Regions from separate parts of the Delftia lacustris genome, predicted to be linked through region 3. Evidence: predicted binding sites of a transcription regulator. Region 3 holds the regulator's gene; each other region holds the start of a gene.

The links. The regulator LexA, encoded in region 3, represses DNA repair genes until DNA is damaged. The targets are predictions, from matches to a motif close to ACTGTATNNNNATACAGT.
Region 1: a site for LexA is predicted at 2,530-2,547, ahead of U6958_RS09945 (DNA topoisomerase IV subunit B). Genes of this name have one in related genera too.
Region 2: a site for LexA is predicted at 2,321-2,338, ahead of U6958_RS11255 (putative DNA modification/repair radical SAM protein). Genes of this name have one in related genera too.

The regions. Positions count from the first base shown of each region.
Region 1 covers NZ_CP141274.1:1,871,900-1,877,431, reverse strand. Annotated here, with positions in the region: gene U6958_RS09950 (lytic transglycosylase domain-containing protein) at 1-508, opposite strand, end outside; gene U6958_RS09945 (DNA topoisomerase IV subunit B) at 514-2,496, opposite strand; gene U6958_RS09940 (MFS transporter) at 2,667-3,893, shown strand; gene U6958_RS09935 (hypothetical protein) at 3,895-4,044, shown strand; gene U6958_RS09930 (bifunctional 2-polyprenyl-6-hydroxyphenol methylase/3-demethylubiquinol 3-O-methyltransferase UbiG) at 4,112-4,681, shown strand; gene dapA (4-hydroxy-tetrahydrodipicolinate synthase) at 4,757-5,532, shown strand, end outside.
Region 2 covers NZ_CP141274.1:2,179,230-2,184,761, forward strand. Annotated here, with positions in the region: gene purL (phosphoribosylformylglycinamidine synthase) at 1-80, shown strand, start outside; gene U6958_RS11250 (TIGR03915 family putative DNA repair protein) at 145-984, opposite strand; gene U6958_RS11255 (putative DNA modification/repair radical SAM protein) at 1,000-2,319, opposite strand; gene U6958_RS11260 (SWIM zinc finger family protein) at 2,801-4,261, shown strand; gene U6958_RS11265 (DUF5691 domain-containing protein) at 4,258-5,532, shown strand, end outside.
Region 3 covers NZ_CP141274.1:3,579,382-3,584,913, forward strand. Annotated here, with positions in the region: gene adk (adenylate kinase) at 208-864, shown strand; gene U6958_RS17770 (asparaginase) at 955-1,944, opposite strand; gene lexA (transcriptional repressor LexA) at 2,043-2,717, shown strand; gene U6958_RS17780 (hypothetical protein) at 2,880-3,287, shown strand; gene U6958_RS17785 (MFS transporter) at 3,371-4,552, opposite strand; gene U6958_RS17790 (helix-turn-helix domain-containing protein) at 4,694-5,532, shown strand, end outside.

The DNA of each region.
Region 1 (5,532 bases), 1.7 Mb from region 3:
TCAGCTGCATCAGGCCGACTGCGCCCTTGGGCGAGATGGCCTGCGCGTCAAAGCCCGACTCGACGGCAATCACGGCTTTGAGCAGGTCGTAGTCCACCCCCGTGTGGTCCGCCGCCTTGCGCAGGTGGCCGCGCACGCTCTTGTAGCGCGGCGAGATGTCGAAGAAGCTTTGCATCCGCGTGCTCGCCTGCAGCCTGCGCCCGGCATCGCTGCCGCCGTCATCGTCGGCAGCGGCCTCGGCTTCCACCAGCGGGGGCTTGAGTCCCTGCTCGGTGCTGTCATACAGCGAGCCGCGGAAGTAGAGCTTGTAGCGCTCGTCCAGCGCCTGCGCGGCGAAGTGCGTGATGCCGCGCTCGTCCACGAAGGCCCAGAGATCGGCATGCGCGGGCTGCGCCACCCCCCACAGCGCCAGGGCCGCGCCCAGCGCTGCAAGCGCGCGCGCGGCAGCGGCGCGCGCAGGGTGCGGGCGGTGCGGAAGGTGCTGTGGGGCAGCCGGGCGCAGGGGCATGGGGATCAGATATCCACTTCGATGGCGTCGCCGTGCAACTCCATCAGCTCGCGGCGCGCCGCAGCCTCGCCCTTGCCCATCAGCTTGGTGACGACCTGCTCGGCCGCCGCAAAGTCCAGATTCATGAACTGCACGGGCAGCAGGCGGCGCGTGTCGGGGTTGAGCGTGGTTTCCCACAGCTGCTCGGCATTCATCTCGCCCAGGCCCTTGAAGCGGCTGATCTGGCATTTCTCGCGCGGCACGCCATCCTTGGCGGACTTGTCGAGGATGGCGGTCAGCTCGCCCTCGTCCAGCGCGTACATCTTGGCTGCTGGCTTCTTGCCCCGCGCAGGCACATCGACGCGGAACAGCGGCGGCAGCGCCACATGGATGTGGCCGGCCTCGATGAGCTTGGGGAAGTGGCGGAAGAACAGCGTGAGCAGCAGCACCTGGATGTGCGAGCCGTCCACGTCGGCATCCGAAAGAATGCAGATCTTGCCGTAGCGCAGGCCGGACAGGTCGGGCGTGTCATGGGGGCCATGCGGGTCCACGCCGATGGCCACCGAGATGTCGTGGATCTCGTTGTTGGCGAACAGGCGGTCACGGTCGACTTCCCAGGTGTTGAGCACCTTGCCGCGCAGGGGCAGCACGGCCTGGGTTTCCTTGTCGCGTCCCATCTTGGCGCTGCCGCCGGCCGAGTCGCCCTCGACCAGGAAGACCTCGTTCAGGCTCAAGTCGCGGCTTTCGCAATCGGTGAGCTTGCCGGGCAGCACGGCCACGCCCGAGCCCTTGCGCTTTTCGACCTTCTGGCCCGCCTTCTGGCGGGTCTGGGCAGCCTTGATGGCGATCTCGGCCAGCTTGCGGCCCCATTCCACATGCTCGTTGAGCCACAGCTCCAGCGCAGGGCGAACGTAGCCGCTGACCAGGCGCACGGCATCGCGCGAGTTCAGGCGCTCCTTGATCTGGCCCTGGAACTGCGGGTCCAGCACCTTGGCATTGAGCACGTAGCTGGCGCGCGCGAAGACGTCGTCAGGCATGAGCTTGACGCCCTTGGGCAGCAGCGAATGCATCTCGATGAAGGCCTTGACCGCCTGGAACAGGCCGTCGCGCAGGCCGCTGTCGTGCGTGCCGCCGGCCGTGGTGGGGATCAGGTTGACATAACTTTCGCGCAGCGGCGCGCCATCCTCGGTGAAGGCCACACACCAGGCGGCGCCCTCGCCTTCGGCAAAGCTGTCGTGGTTGCGGTCGGCAAAGCCCTCGCCTTCGAACAGGGGGATGACGGCCTCGCCATGCAGGCTTTGCTGCAGATAGTCGCGCAGGCCGCCCTTGAACTGCCAGGTCTGGGTGTCGCGCGTCTTCTCGTTGACCAGGGTCACCGACACGCCGGGCATGAGCACGGCCTTGCTGCGCAGCAGATGCATCAGCTCGCCCATGGGCAGCTGGGAGGATTCGAAGTAGCGGGCATCGGGCCACACGCGCACGGTCGTGCCCTGCTTGCGCTCGCCCGCGGCCAGCGGCCGCGACTGCAGGGGTTCGACCACGTCGCCGCCCGAGAAGGCGATGGTGGCCACCTTGCCCTCGCGGTGGATGCAGGCCTCAAGGCGCGTGGCCAGCGCATTCGTGACCGAGACGCCCACGCCATGCAGGCCGCCCGAGAAGCTGTAGGCGCCGCCCTTGCCCTTGTCGAACTTGCCGCCCGCATGCAGGCGGGTGAAGACCAGCTCCACCACGGGCGCCTTTTCCTCGGGGTGCATGCCGAAGGGGATGCCCCGGCCGTCGTCCTCGACGCTGTAGGAGCCGTCGGAATGCAGGGTGAAGCGGATTTTCTTGCCGAAGCCGGCCAGCGCCTCGTCGGCCGCGTTGTCGATCACCTCCTGCAGCACATGCAGGGGGTTGTCGGTGCGCGTGTACATGCCGGGACGCTGCTTGACGGGCTCCAGGCCCTTGAGCACGCGTATCGAGCCTTCGGAGTATTCGCTGGCGGAAATGGGAGATGGTTTGACTGCCATGGGGGCGGATTGTAGTGCGCGGCCCGGCTCAGTGCTGGATACATTCACAGTCATTGACATTGACTATCCCGAAAAGGCCAGTGCCGCCAAGGGCTACGAAGTGCCGCGCTGGCGCATGGGCGATCCATGCGTCGCAGCGCAAAACCCGGAGTTTCGCTAAAGTTTGCCGCATGCACAAAAACAACCAACCCATGTCCATGGTGCAGATACTGCTGTGCGGGGGCGCAGTCGTGACGCTGTCCATGGGAATCCGGCACGGCTTCGGCCTGTGGCTGCAGCCTATCACCCAGGAGATGGGCTGGACGCGCGAGTCCTTCGCGCTGGCCATTGCCATCCAGAACCTGTCCTGGGGCGTGCTCGGCATCTTCGGCGGCATGCTGGCCGACCGCTTCGGCGCCTTCCGCGTGCTCCTGGTGGGCGCGCTGCTGTATGCGCTGGGCCTGGCCGGCATGGCCATGGCGCCCACGACAACCTGGTTCGCCCTGACGGCCGGCGTGGTGATAGGCGCAGCCCAGGCCGGCACCACCTATGCCGTGATCTACGGCGTGCTGGGCCGCCAGATTCCCGTGGCGCGGCGCAGCTGGGCCATGGGCGTGACGGCGGCGGCGGGCTCCTTCGGCCAGTTCTTCATGGTGCCCGTGGAAGGCAGCCTGATCTCGAACTTCGGCTGGTCCAACGCCCTGCTGCTGCTGTCGCTGTGCGCCCTGATGATCATTCCGCTGGCCTTCGGCCTGCGCGAGCCGGGCTTCACGGCCGGCAATACCCGGCCCGTGCGCGACCAGAGCGCAGCCCAGGCCGTGGCCGAGGCCCTGCGCACACCCAGCTTCGTGCTGCTGACGGCAGGCTACTTCGTCTGCGGCTTCCAGGTGATGTTCATCGGCGTGCACATGCCCAGCTACCTCAAGGACTACGGCCTGGCACCGCAGGTGGCCAGCATCTCGCTGGCGCTGGTGGGGCTGTTCAACATCGTCGGCACCTATGTGGCCGGCAACCTGGGCCAGCGCCTGCCCAAGCGCTACCTGCTGTCCACCATCTACTTCACGCGCTCGGTGGTGATCGTGCTCTTCCTGCTCGCGCCGCTGACGCCCTGGTCGGTCTACATCTTCTCGGCCGCCATGGGACTGCTGTGGCTGTCCACCGTGCCGCTGACCAATGCCACCGTGGCCCAGATCTTCGGCGTGCAGCATCTGTCCATGTTGAGCGGCATGGTGTTCTTCAGCCACCAGGTCGGCAGCTTCCTGGGCGTCTGGCTGGGCGGCTATCTGTATGACCACACCGGCAGCTACCAGGTGGTCTGGTACCTGGCCATCGGCCTGGGCGTGGCCGCCGGCCTGCTGAACCTGCCGATACGCGAAGCCCCGGTGGCAAGGCCGCGTGCGGCGCAGGCGGCGGCCTGACATGACGACAGCCACCACGCCCCGCCCACAGCTGCTGCGCAGGCTGGCGCTGTGGGCCGCCGTGCTGCTGGTGCTGGGCCTGGTCTTCATGCTCTATCTGCAGCCCGAGTTCATGCTGGGCATGGCCGACCAGCTCTGGGCCTGCTTCTGAAATTGAAGCGCGGCAAAGGCCTGGCGGCACAATGGCGGCCGCTTTCAATTCATTTCCGAAATTTCACATGCACGCAGCCACGCCGCCTTCGCCCTGGATCCAACGCTGGTCGCATCTTCTGGCACCCGAGGCCACCGTGCTCGACGTGGCCTGCGGCCCTGGCCGCCACATGCGCTGGTTCCATGCACGCGGCCATGCAGTGACGGGCGTGGACCGCGATGCCCAGGCCCTGGCCGGCCTGCAGGGCGTGGGCGAGCTGCTGTGCGCCGACATTGAAAACGGCCCCTGGCCCCTGCCCGGCCGGCAGTTCGGCGCCGTGGTCGTGACCCACTATCTGTGGCGCCCGCTGTGGCCGGCGCTGCTGGACAGCGTGGCCCCCGGCGGCGTGCTGCTGTACGAAACCTTTGCCCAGGGCAACGAGGCCTTCGGCAAGCCTTCCCGGCCCGATTTCCTGCTGGCGCCCGGCGAGCTGCTGCAGGCCTGCGCGGGCTGGCACATCGTGGCCTACGAGCACGGCCAGCTGGGCGAGCCCGATCGCATGGTCCAGCGCATCGCGGCACTGCGCCCCGATGCAACAGGCCGGGAACCCGTGGCCATGCTGGCGCATCAGAAGGCGTCAGGCTCTGCAATCGCCTGAATCCCTACAGGCGACCGCCTTGGGCCTGCCTCCGACACTCGTTAGAATGATCCTTTCCCGTTTTTTCTTGCGGACATGACATCCTCCTCCGTCGCTCTCACTGGCAGCATCGTTGCCCTCATCACGCCCATGCACGAGGACGGTAGTGTTGACTACCCGGCGCTGCGAAAACTCATCGACTGGCATGTGGCCGAGGGCACGGACTGCATCGGCGTGGTGGGAACGACAGGCGAATCCCCCACCGTCAACGTGGAGGAACACTGCGAAATCATCCGCGTGTCCGTCGAGCAGGCTGCGGGCCGCGTTCCCGTGATGGCAGGCTGCGGCGCCAACAGCACGCACGAGGCCATCGAGCTGGCCCGCTACGCCAAGAAGGTCGGTGCCGACAGCCAGCTGCAGGTCGTGCCCTACTACAACAAGCCCACGCAGGAAGGCCAGTACCAGCATTTCAAGGCCATTGCCGAAGCGGTGGGCGACCTGCCTGTGGTGCTCTACAACGTGCCCGGCCGCTCGGTGGCCGACATGCAGCACGACACCGTGCTGCGCCTGGCGCAGATTCCCGCCATCATCGGCATCAAGGAAGCCACGGGCAACATCGAACGCGCCCAGTGGCTGATCCGTGAAGTGCCCGAAGGCTTCGGCGTGTACTCCGGCGATGATCCGACCGCTGTGGCACTGATGCTGTGCGGCGGCCACGGCAACATCAGCGTCACGGCCAACGTGGCGCCGCGCCTGATGAGCGATCTGTGCAAGGCGGCCCTGGCCGGCGACGTGCGCACCGCCATGGACATCCAGATGCGCCTGATGCCTGTGCACAAGAACCTCTTCGTCGAGGCCAACCCCATTCCCGT
Region 2 (5,532 bases), 1.4 Mb from region 3:
TGAGCTGGACCAACGGCGACAAGTCGGAATTCAGCCCCTGGATGCGCGTGTGGCGCAACGCCCGCAAGTGGCTGGGCTGATGCACTGAGCGACGCTGCAAAGCAGACAAAGGCCCTTCGGGGCCTTTGTTTTTTGCGCCTGTCCTTACTGCTCCAGCATCTGTCCCGTGCGCGCGCGGGCCTGCTGGACCAGGGTGGAGATCAGCACCGTCTCGGGCAGGTTGTGCCAGTAGCGGCGCGGCATCTCGCGCAGCATGGCCTGCTCCTTCAGGCGCGCGGGGTTGAAGGTGCTGGCGTAGTAGGTCAGCCACAGGGCCTCGCCCGCGTCGGCTGGCGGGGCATCGCTGCGGCGTGCGCCGGGCGCCAGGCGCAGCGCATGGCCGTCCCAGTGCACGCTGCATTGCGGCGTGAGGATGGCCCAGTGCATGTTGGCAAAGCGCTTGCAGAAAAAGGGCGCCGCCGCGCGCACGATGTGGTGCTCGGGCTCGAACCAGGCGATGTGCAGCTCGGGCAGGTCCGGTCGCTGTGTCGTCCGAAAGCGCACGAAGGCGTGCATCTTGTGGATCTCGCGCGAGACGGGGCGGGCCAGGGCCTCGATGGCGCGCCAGTCCGCATCCAGCGCATCCAGCCGCAGTTCGGGCCGGGCCTGCATGCGCGCCAGCCAGCGGTGGCACAGCTCGAAGCGGCCTGCCGCGCGGTGCATGCAGGCATGGCGCAGGGCGGACATCTGGGTGTCCGACAGGGACAGCCCTGCCTCGCCGGGGCCGGCCAGCCCGGCAAGCGCCGAGGCGGGCATGGCCTGCTGCGGCGCGCTGGAAAACAGGTCCACCCCCGCGCCGAGTGGCTGCGCACTCGGCGTGTCGGGCCACCGCCAGCGCACCAGGGCGGGGTCGGCGCCATGGGCCAGCAGCGCCCTGCAGGCTGCGCGAAAGCCGGGCCAGTCGTCGGGGCTGTCGAGTTCGATGGTGAGGGCCTGTCCGTGCATGGCGTGCTCCAGGCGCTAGAACAGGCTGGCCTGCAGTGCGCTTTGCACGCGCATGCCGCTGTGCCGCGCCTGGGCTTGGCTGGCCTGCGACTGCGCGATCAGCCGCGTGCGCAGCGCGGCCGAGTCGGTCTCGCCCAGCAGGGGGCGGTGGCCGTCGATCAGCACGAAGGGCAGGGCCTTTTGCACGGGGGCGCGCAGCCGCAGCAGGTCGTCCAGCCGCAGCCGGCGCACGCGGCGCGCCGCCAGGAGGCGCTCCACCGTCTGCGTGCCCAGGCCCGGCACGCGCAGCAGCAGGCTGCGAGGCGCACGGTTGAGGTCCACGGGGAACTGCTGGCGGTTGGCCAGTGCCCAGGCCAGCTTGGGGTCGATCTCCAGGTCCAGCATGCCGTGGCGGCTGGCCGCCGCGATCTCGCCCGCCCCGTAGCCGTAAAAGCGCATGAGCCAGTCGGCCTGGTAGAGCCGGTGCTCGCGCATGAGGGGCGGTGCCTGCGGCGGCAGGTCGCGCGAGGCATCGGGAATGGGGCTGAAGGCCGAGTAGTACACGCGGCGCAGGCCGTAGCCCGCATACAGCGTATGGCTGGATTCGAGGATGTCGGCATCGGTTGCGCGGTCAACGCCCACGATCATCTGCGTGCTCTGCCCGCCCGGCGCAAAGCGCGGCACGGCGGCGCGCTGCGCGGGCGCACCGGGCAGGGACTGTGCCTGGCGCTGCTCGCGCGTGGCCGCGCGCCAGGCCTGCACATGCCGGTCCACGCCCTGCATGGCCTGGCGTATGCGCCGGCCGTCCTTTTCGGGCGCGAACTGCGCCAGGCCGCTGGCCGTGGGCAGTTCCACATTGATGCTCAGGCGGTCGGCATGGCGGCCTGCCTGGGCCAGCAATTCAGGGGCGGCATCCGGGATGGTCTTGAGGTGTATGTAGCCGCGAAAGTCATGCTCCTCGCGCAGGCGGCGGGCCACTTCCACCAGCTGCTCCATGGTGTAGTCGCTGGAGCGGATGATGCCGCTGGACAGGAACAGCCCCTCGATGCAGTTGCGCCGGTAGAAGTCCAGCGTCAGCTGCACCACCTCGGCCACCGTGAAGCGGGCGCGCTGCACGTTGGAGCTCTTGCGGTTGATGCAGTAGCGGCAGTCGAAGATGCAGACATTGGTCAGCAGGATCTTGAGCAGCGAGATGCAGCGCCCGTCGGGCGCATAGCTGTGGCAGATGCCCATGCCGGTGACCGAGCCCATGCCCTTGCCGTCCAGCGAGTCGCGCCCCTGCGATCCGCTGGAGGCGCAGCTGGCGTCGTACTTGGCGGCGTCGGCGAGGATGAAAAGTTTGCGTTGCAGCTCCATGGCTGTATGAATATACAGTATATTTGCCTGGCACATCCGGTTTTTGGAGAGCCCATCCCCCAGCCAGGGTCTGGTCCGGCCTTGCCTGGCTCCGGTTTGAACGCACTGTCGGGCTATCGCAATGGCCAGCGGATTGCAATGGTTGCCAGTGCAATGGAATGAAACCGTTTTCAGTGCGGAATGAGTGCTTGCTTTCAATGGGTGGCGATGTGCATCGCAGGAAATGGTGAATGCGTGTTTCCTGCGTCTTTTTGCAATGCCTGAAGGCTGGTACGGCTTGGTGCCATCAATGCATGCGCTGATATAGCGCAGCTGGCTGCGCGCCATGGGGTTCCCGGTTCATGGGAGAGAGGTTTGACGTTGTTGTGATTTGTTTCAAATTGCCGATAACTATTGCTGATAGGCTTTCGGGCTTGCCGGGCGCGGTCGTTTCTTCATTCAATGCGCCTGGCGATGACAAACACTTGGAGAGGGAGCTTCGGTGTCGCGTGTATTAGGAACAGAGAGCGAAGTGCTGGCGCTATCGCCGGACGCTTCCTCCAGCAAGGCCGCCAAGGGGCTGCAATCGCCCGCCAAATGGCCCACCATGGGTGCCAACGATGTGGCGGTGTGGGGCGAGTGCCAGGGCAGCGGCAGCAAGCCCTACCAGACCCAGGTGGACCTGTCGGGACCCTCCTTCAAATGCTCTTGCCCCAGCCGCAAGTTCCCCTGCAAGCATGGGCTGGCGCTGATGCTGATGCGTGCGGGCGGCCAGGTCACCGAGGGCGGCGATCCACCGGCCTGGGTGCAGACCTGGCTGGACAGCCGCCAGGAAAAGGCCGAGAAGAAGGAGGCCAAGGCAGCCGCCGCGGCGGCCGAGCCGCCACCCGATCCCGAGGTCGCGGCCAGGCAGCAGGCCAGGCGCGAAGACAAGCGCTGGGACAAGGTCGAGGCGGGCCTGCAGGAACTGTCGCTGTGGATGCAGGACATGGTGCGCGCGGGCCTGGCCAACCAGGCCGGCGACTCCCAGATGCGCCAGCGCTGGAACACCATGGCCGCGCGCATGGTCGATGCGCAGGCCACGGGCATGGCGGCACGCATCAAGGACTGCCGGGATCTGGTGGACAGCCACCGCGACTGGCCGCGCGACATGCTGGTGCAGCTGGGCCACTGGCAGCTGATCATCGACGCCGTGCGCCGCCGCGAATCGCTGAGCCCCGAGGTCAAGGCCGACGTGATGGCCGCGCTGGGCTGGCCCATGGACAAGGCCGAGGTGCAGGCCCGCGGCCAGCTGGTCGAGGACGAATGGCTGGTGGCCGGCCTGCGCATGATCGAGCGCGAAGGCCGGCTCATGGAGCGCCGCGTCTGGCTGCACGGGCAGCGCACGGGCCGCATGGCCCTGGTGCTGGACTATGCGCAGGGCGGGCGCGGCTTCGAATCGGCCTGGGTGCCTGGCCATCGCTACGGATGCGCGCTGAATTTCTACCCGGGCCATGCGCCGCTGCGCGCCATTGCCGCCAACGGCAACGGGCCTGCGCTGCCTGCCGAGGGCGCCAGCCCGCTGGACACCTCGGCCGTGGGCGACGTCCTGCAGCAGATGGGCCGGCGCATTGCCGCCAACCCGCTGCAGGCCACGCAGCCGTTGTGCCAGGACGGGTTGCGCCTGGTGCCTGCCCAGGGCCAATGGTTTGCGGCCTGGCCCGATGCGCCGGGCGCATCGGCGGCTGCGCCCGGCGTGTCTGCTGACGGCACTGCCGCGCCTGTGCAACCCGTTCCCGTGGCCATTGACGATGCCGAAGCCTGGCGCCTGCTGGCGCTCAGCGGCGGCGCGCCCATGCAGCTGTTTGGCGAATGGGAGCCCGGCCCGGCCGTGGGCCGCTGGCGCCTGCTGAGCGCCTGGCAGGCCCGCGAGGGCGAAAGCGCCCGGCAATGTATCTGGCAGAACCAGGGTGAACCGGTATGAGCAACACACAACTTTGGACTGCGCTGCAGCAATCGGCCATGGTCGGCTCGGACCGGCTGGCCGTGCCGCCTGCGCTGGCTTCGGGCGTTGATCCGTCTGCCCCGTGGTCGCAGCAGGCCGTGCAGGCCGCGCTGCTGCCCCGGGCGGACCTGCCCGGCGACTCGCCCGCCCAGCAACTGCTGCGCGCCAGCGCCGTGGCGGCCGTGTTCGAGCGCGCAGGCTGGCAGCCCGGCGCGCAGGTGCGCCTGCCGGCGCCGCTGGCCGTGCCGGCCGCGGCGCCTGCAGAATCGCGCCCCGCGCCTGCCGATGCTCGCTTGCAGACCTTGATGGGCGACGTGCTCAAGGACGGGCCGTTCGAGCTGCAGGCCTCGATGCTGCGCACCCTGGACCAGGCGGGCCAGCGCCTGCCCCATGACCTGCTGGTGCCTGCGCTGGAGCAGGGCCGCCAGTCCGTGGAGCTGCGCCAGTGGCTGGCCCCGGTGCTGGGCGAGCGCGGGCGCTGGCTGGGCGCGCTCAATCCGCAATGGAGCTATGCCAGCGGCGTGGAGGAAACCGCCGACCCCGAACTGGTCTGGCAGGAGGGCTCGGTCGAGCAGCGCGTGGCCCTGCTGCGCAGCGAACGCGCGGCCGATGCCGCCCAGGCCCGTGCGCGGCTGGAAGGCAGCCTGAAGGAACTGGGCGCCAAGGAGCGCCTGCCCATGGTCCAGGCACTGACCGTGGGGCTGGGCATGGACGACGAGCCGCTGCTCGAAAAACTGCTGTCCGACCGCAGCAAGGAAATCCGCGAGAACGCCGCACAAATGCTCTCGTGCCTGCCGGACAGCGCGCACAGCCAGCGCGTCATGGGCTGGATGCAGTCCATGCTTCAGCAGGACGACAAGGGCCAGTGGATCGTGGAGCCTCCCGAGGAAGGCCTCAAGGAATGGGAGCGCGACGGCATCACGCTCAAGCCCGATGCCTACTTCCGTGGCGGCAAGAAGGCCTGGCTGCTGGAGCAGATGGTGCAGCTCACCCCGGTGTCCTTCTGGACCCGGGCCCTGGGCCTGACGCCCCTGGAAGTGATGGAGTGGAGCCGGCGCAGCGACTGGAAATCCTCGCTGCGCCAGGGCTGGGTGCGGGCCCTGCAGTACCAGCTGGACGTGGAATGGATCGATGCCGCCCAGGCCCTGGGCCGCGACATGCGCCACGATGCGCTGCTGCCCGCCCTCATGGCCCGGCTGTCCCCCGAAGAACGCGAGTCCCGCTGGATTGCCCAGTTCGAGCGCGACAGG
Region 3 (5,532 bases):
TTGCAGCAACACCGCCCATGCGGTTTTGTCGGACAGCAAAACGCAGGTTTTGGCGATTGCACAGGCGACAGTTTTGCCCTGTGCGTGTAAGCCAGTGTTGGCCCTGTGCGTGCTATCCTTGCCCGCGACAAAAATATGACGCATGGACTGTCCGCCCCGGTGGGCCGATCCGGCAGACAAGAATTTCTACTCTCCTCAAGGACTTCCATGAAACTGATTTTGTTGGGCGCACCCGGCGCCGGCAAAGGCACGCAAGCCGCTTTCATCTGCCAGAAGTACGGCATTCCCCAGATCTCCACCGGTGACATGCTGCGTGCCGCCGTCAAGGCCGGCACGCCCCTGGGCCAGCAGGCCAAGGCCGTGATGGACGCCGGCCAACTGGTCAGCGACGACCTGATCATCAATCTGGTCAAGGAGCGCATTGCCCAGCCCGATTGCGCCAACGGCTTCCTGTTCGACGGATTTCCCCGCACCATTCCCCAGGCCGACGCCATGAAGGCCGCCGGCGTGAAGCTGGACTACGTGCTCGAGATCGATGTGCCCTTCGATGCCATCATCGAGCGCATGAGCGGCCGCCGCTCCCACCCCGCTTCGGGCCGCACCTACCACGTCACGTTCAACCCGCCCAAGGTCGAAGGCCTGGACGACGTGACCGGCGAGCCGCTGGTGCAGCGCGAGGACGACAAGGAAGAAACGGTCAAGAAGCGCCTGGACGTCTACAGCAGCCAGACCCGCCCACTGGTGGACTACTACCGCGCCTGGGCCGAGAAGGAAGCCGCAGCAGCCCCCAAGTACCGCGCCATCAGCGGCCTGGGCTCGGTGGAAGACATCACCCAGCGCGCCCTGGCAGCACTGGCTGAATGACGCAGGCCATGCGCCAGACCCCAGAAAAGCACCCGCCGGGTGCTTTTTTGTTGCCCGCCTGCATCTGAAGCGCCGGCGACGCCCGGAGGATCAGTCGCGCGGCTGCGCGGCCAGCGCCAGCATCATGGCAATCCGCGCCTTGGCCACGGGCAGTTGGACCAGATCGGCCTCTGCGGGGTCCGTGCCAAGCCCCGAGGCAACGGGCAGGCCTTCGGCGCAGCGCGTGCCCCGCCAGATCCAGACGCCTTTGTCGCGCGCACGCAGCAAGGCTGCTTCCATGCTTTCGTGAACGGTCGCATTGCCCGTGCCGGCCACCACGATGCCGCGCACGCCTGCGGCCACCAGCGCATCCACGCCGCAGGCTCGCGCCAGGGCACTGCTGAACACCACCTCGACCCAGGGCAGCTCATCCAGCGCCAGCAGGTCAGACAGCGCGGGAGCGGAAATCACCATCCGCGCAACGGGGGCGACCGGCGTGACCGGCGCATCAGGCACCAGCCAGCGCACGCGTCCTTCCTCCACCACGGCCTGCGGGCCACCTTCCATGGAGCGCATGGCCTGCAGTCGGTAAGGGTGGACTTTTTGCACCTGGGCCGCCGCATGCACTTCGCCGCCGGCCACCACCCACACACCGCTGCGCCCGCCGCTGGCGGCCACGGTCACGGCATCGCGCAGATTCTGCGGTCCGTCGGCCAGCAGGGCCGTGGCCGGGCGCATGGCGCAAGTGAGCACTATGGGCTTGGCGGCAGGCAGCAGGCTGTGCAGCAGCCAGGCCGTCTCTTCCAGCGTGTCCGTTCCATGCGTGATCACCACGGCGCGTGTGTCCGCATCCTCCAGCGCCTGCGTGCAGGCACGCAGCAACGCGCGCCACACGGGCCAGTCCATATCCTTGCTGTCCACCTGCGCGATCTGCTGCGTCTGCACAGGCCCCAGCGCCTGCTGCTCCAGATCCGGCACGGCATCGAGCAGCGACTGCACCGTGATCTGTCCGGCCTTGTATCCCACTGCCTGCGACTGCGAATCCGCCCGGCCGGCGATGGTGCCGCCCGTGCCAAGAATCACCAACTTTGACTGCCCCACTTGCACCTCTTGGAAAACTGGTTAAAAATACAGATACTGTATAAATCATCAGATGACTTCTCTGCCTGCCATCTGAATTCAAGGACCGGACGCACGCCATGCTCGACCATCCCAAGCTCACCGCCCGCCAGCAACAGATCCTGGACCTGATCCAGGCCGCCATCTCCCGCACGGGCGCGCCCCCCACCCGCGCGGAAATCGCCAACACGCTGGGCTTCAAGTCCGCCAACGCAGCAGAGGAACATCTGCAGGCCCTGGCCCGCAAAGGCGTGATCGAACTGGTCAGCGGCACCTCCCGCGGCATTCGCCTGCGTACCGACACCGTGCGCAACATCAATGCCGCACGCGGCACCAGCTTCGGGCTGCCGCTGTCGGCCCTGGCGCCGCTGATGCTGCCGCTGGTGGGCCGCGTTGCGGCGGGCTCGCCCATTCTCGCCCAGGAACATATCGACCAGACCTATTCCGTCGAACCCAGCCTGTTCCAGGTCCGCCCGGACTATCTGCTGCGCGTGCGCGGCATGTCCATGCGCGACGCGGGCATCATGGACGGCGATCTGCTGGCCGTGCAGTCCGCGCATGAAGCCCGCAACGGGCAGATCGTCGTGGCACGCCTGGGAGATGAAGTCACCGTCAAGCGCCTGCGCCGCACCACGCAGGGCGTGGAGCTCCTGCCGGAAAACCCCGATTACCCGGTGATCCGCGTCGCTCCCGAAGAGGCCTTTGCCATTGAAGGCCTGGCCGTGGGGCTGATCCGCAACAGCATGTCCATGTAAGCCGGACGGGCAGCCCTGCACGGGTTGCCACACCCTATTTCATGCACCGCCCAGGTGGTAGGCGCGAAGCCTTGCAGCTTCGCCCTGGGCGGAGCTTTGCCCGCAAACCGCAATCCTGCCTGTGTCCATGCCTCTTTGAAATACGCCAACAGGAGTCGTCACATGGGATTCGCTCTGCCAACACTGTCTTCTCTGTCCTTCCTGCGCCTGGCACAGGGCATTCGCCTGCCCGCCGCCGCCATGGAGCCCGCCATGCGCACCATCCAGCCCGAATCGCCTGTGCAATCCGAGCAGGCGACCATCCTGTCCTTCAGCAAGGCACGCCGCCGCAGCCAGCAGCGGCGCAGCAAGTCAGCACGGCTGCCAGAACACAGGGATGCGCAGCTGCTGCTGCCCCTGCAACCCGAACTGCCCTCCCTTCCGGCAGATCAGGCCCTGCCTTCGGGTCTGCGCATCATCCAGCGCTCGCCGCAGGAGCAGCCCGAATGCCTGTTCATCTCGGGCCGCATGGCCGATGTCTGTGCCGCCCTCGAACGCATGGAAGCGCACGGCGCGCAGACACCGGCCTGAGGTCGCCCTGAGACCGACCCGTCCACCCGGTCTGCGAGAGCCCGGGCCTGTCTCTTGCCTTGCCCAGCGGCAGGGGCTGCGCATCAGGCCCTGACAGCCGCCGGTGCAGCACTCCCCTCGCTGCGCCGATTGCGCATGCACCACGCCTGCGCCGCGGCAACGCACAGAATGCACAGCACGACGCTCAACGAAAAACGCAGTCCGCGCGCATCGGACAGCATGCCGAACAACGGCGCCACCATGCCGCCTATCGACATGGCCAGCCCCAGGGTCAGCCCGCTGGCCGTGGCCTGGTTGCGCGGCAGATAGTCCTGGGCCAGCGTGACCTGGGCGGCAAACGGAAGAAACATGCACACGCCCAGGGCCATGGTGCAGGCCAACGCCATCCATGGCGTGGAGGCCAGGGCCAGGGCCGCCAGAGCAGGCAATGCCAACAGGTAGCCGGCGCGGATGGCCTGCATGCGCCCCCGGCGATCTGCAAGCGTGCCCCCCAGCAAAGTGCCCACCGCCGCAGCGGCTGTGAATGAGGTCAGCGTGGCCGCTCCCATGAAGTCCGAGCCGCCCAGCTCGCGCGTCACGAACATGGGCAGGGTGGACAGCACCGTCACATAGGGAATCGACCAGCAGACGATGACCCCGCACAGCAGGAAGAAGGCGCGCCAGTGGTTGGCGGGCAATTCGCCCTGCGCCACGGCCGGGCGCCGGGTGGCGCAATGGTCCTTGGCTCCATCCCGCCAGGTACAGGCATACCAGAGCACCAGCATGGCCGCTGCAGGCAGGGCCAGCATCCAGCTGCGGTGCAAGGCGCCTGCGCCCACCACGGCCGCAGCCAGCATGGGAGCGAACGATGCCCCCGCCGTTCCGCCCACCGAAAATACGCTCATCGCCTTCTGCGAGCTGCCGCCCGCCATGCGGGCCGCCACCGTTGCGGACGGATGGTAGGCCGCGATCCCCAGGCCGCACAGCACGGCAGCCAACCAGCTGACCCAGTAGTCCGGGCTCATGCCCACCAGGGCCAGGCCCAGGGCGGCCACCACAAAGCCGGCCGGCACCATCCAGGGCCGTGGCGACCGGTCGGCATACAGGCCGAACAGCGGCTGGACCATGCTCGACAGGCCCGTGGCCGCCAGCATCAGGCCGCTGGCTTCCGTATAGCTGTAGCCGCGCTCCAGCACCATGAAGGGCAACAGCGCAGGAACCAGTCCCTGGTAGAGGTCGTTGATGGCATGCGTGCCCGTAAGCAGCCCCAGACGTGCGCGGTTCATGCCCTGCCTCCTGTCACGTCCGTCATTCTCGAAAGGGAAATCATCTCCATACCTGCCACTTTCCTGCGGATTGAAAGTGGGTCATCGTAGGAAGTGCATGATCTGCATTCCTGCTACGAAGCAACAACAATCGTCGAGAAAATGACAACCCGGCAAAGTGGCCCACTTTCCCATGCCCGCACCCGCGCCTGCCTGGATGACGTGCCTGCGGCCGCTCCATTGCCCCCGCACGGCGAGCACACGGCCCGCCCGGTCGTGGCCTTTGCCACAGACATGGCGGCCGGCGCTGCCATCGCACCGCATGCCCACCGCCGCGGCCAGCTGCTACATGCCACCGAGGGAGTGATGCTGATCCGCGCGGATTCGGGCAGTTGGGTCGTCCCCCCGGGATGCGCCGTCTGGGTTCCACCACAGGCCCTGCACGCCATCCACATGGCCGCCGGCCCCGTGGCCATGCGCACCGTGTTCGTGGAGCCGGGGCTGCGGCCCGGCCTGTGGCAAGACTGCCGAGTGATGCAGGTCACGCCCCTGCTGCGCGAACTCGTGCTGGAGGCCATCGAGCTGCCCATGGACTACCCGCTGGGCGGCAGGGAGGAGCGTGTCATGCAGTTGATCCTCGACGAAATGGAGCGCGCCCGCGCCCTGTCCTTGCACGTGCCCATGCCCCGGCATGGCGCCCTGGCCGCCTGCTGCCGCAGCTTTGTGGACGACCCATCGCAGGACGCCGGCCTGGCCAGTTGGGCACAGCGGCTGCACATGCATCCCCGCACGCTGGCACGCCTGTTCCTGCGCGAGACCGGCATGAACTTCGGCGCATGGTGCCGCCAGGCCCGTCTTCTGCTCAGCCTGCCCCGGCTGGCCGCTGGCGCCTCGGTCCTGGAAGTGGCGCTCTCCCATGGATACGACAGTCCCAGCGCCTTCGCCGCCGTCTTCCGGCGCAGCTTTGGCGCTCCGCCCAGCGCCTACCAGCGCAATCGCCC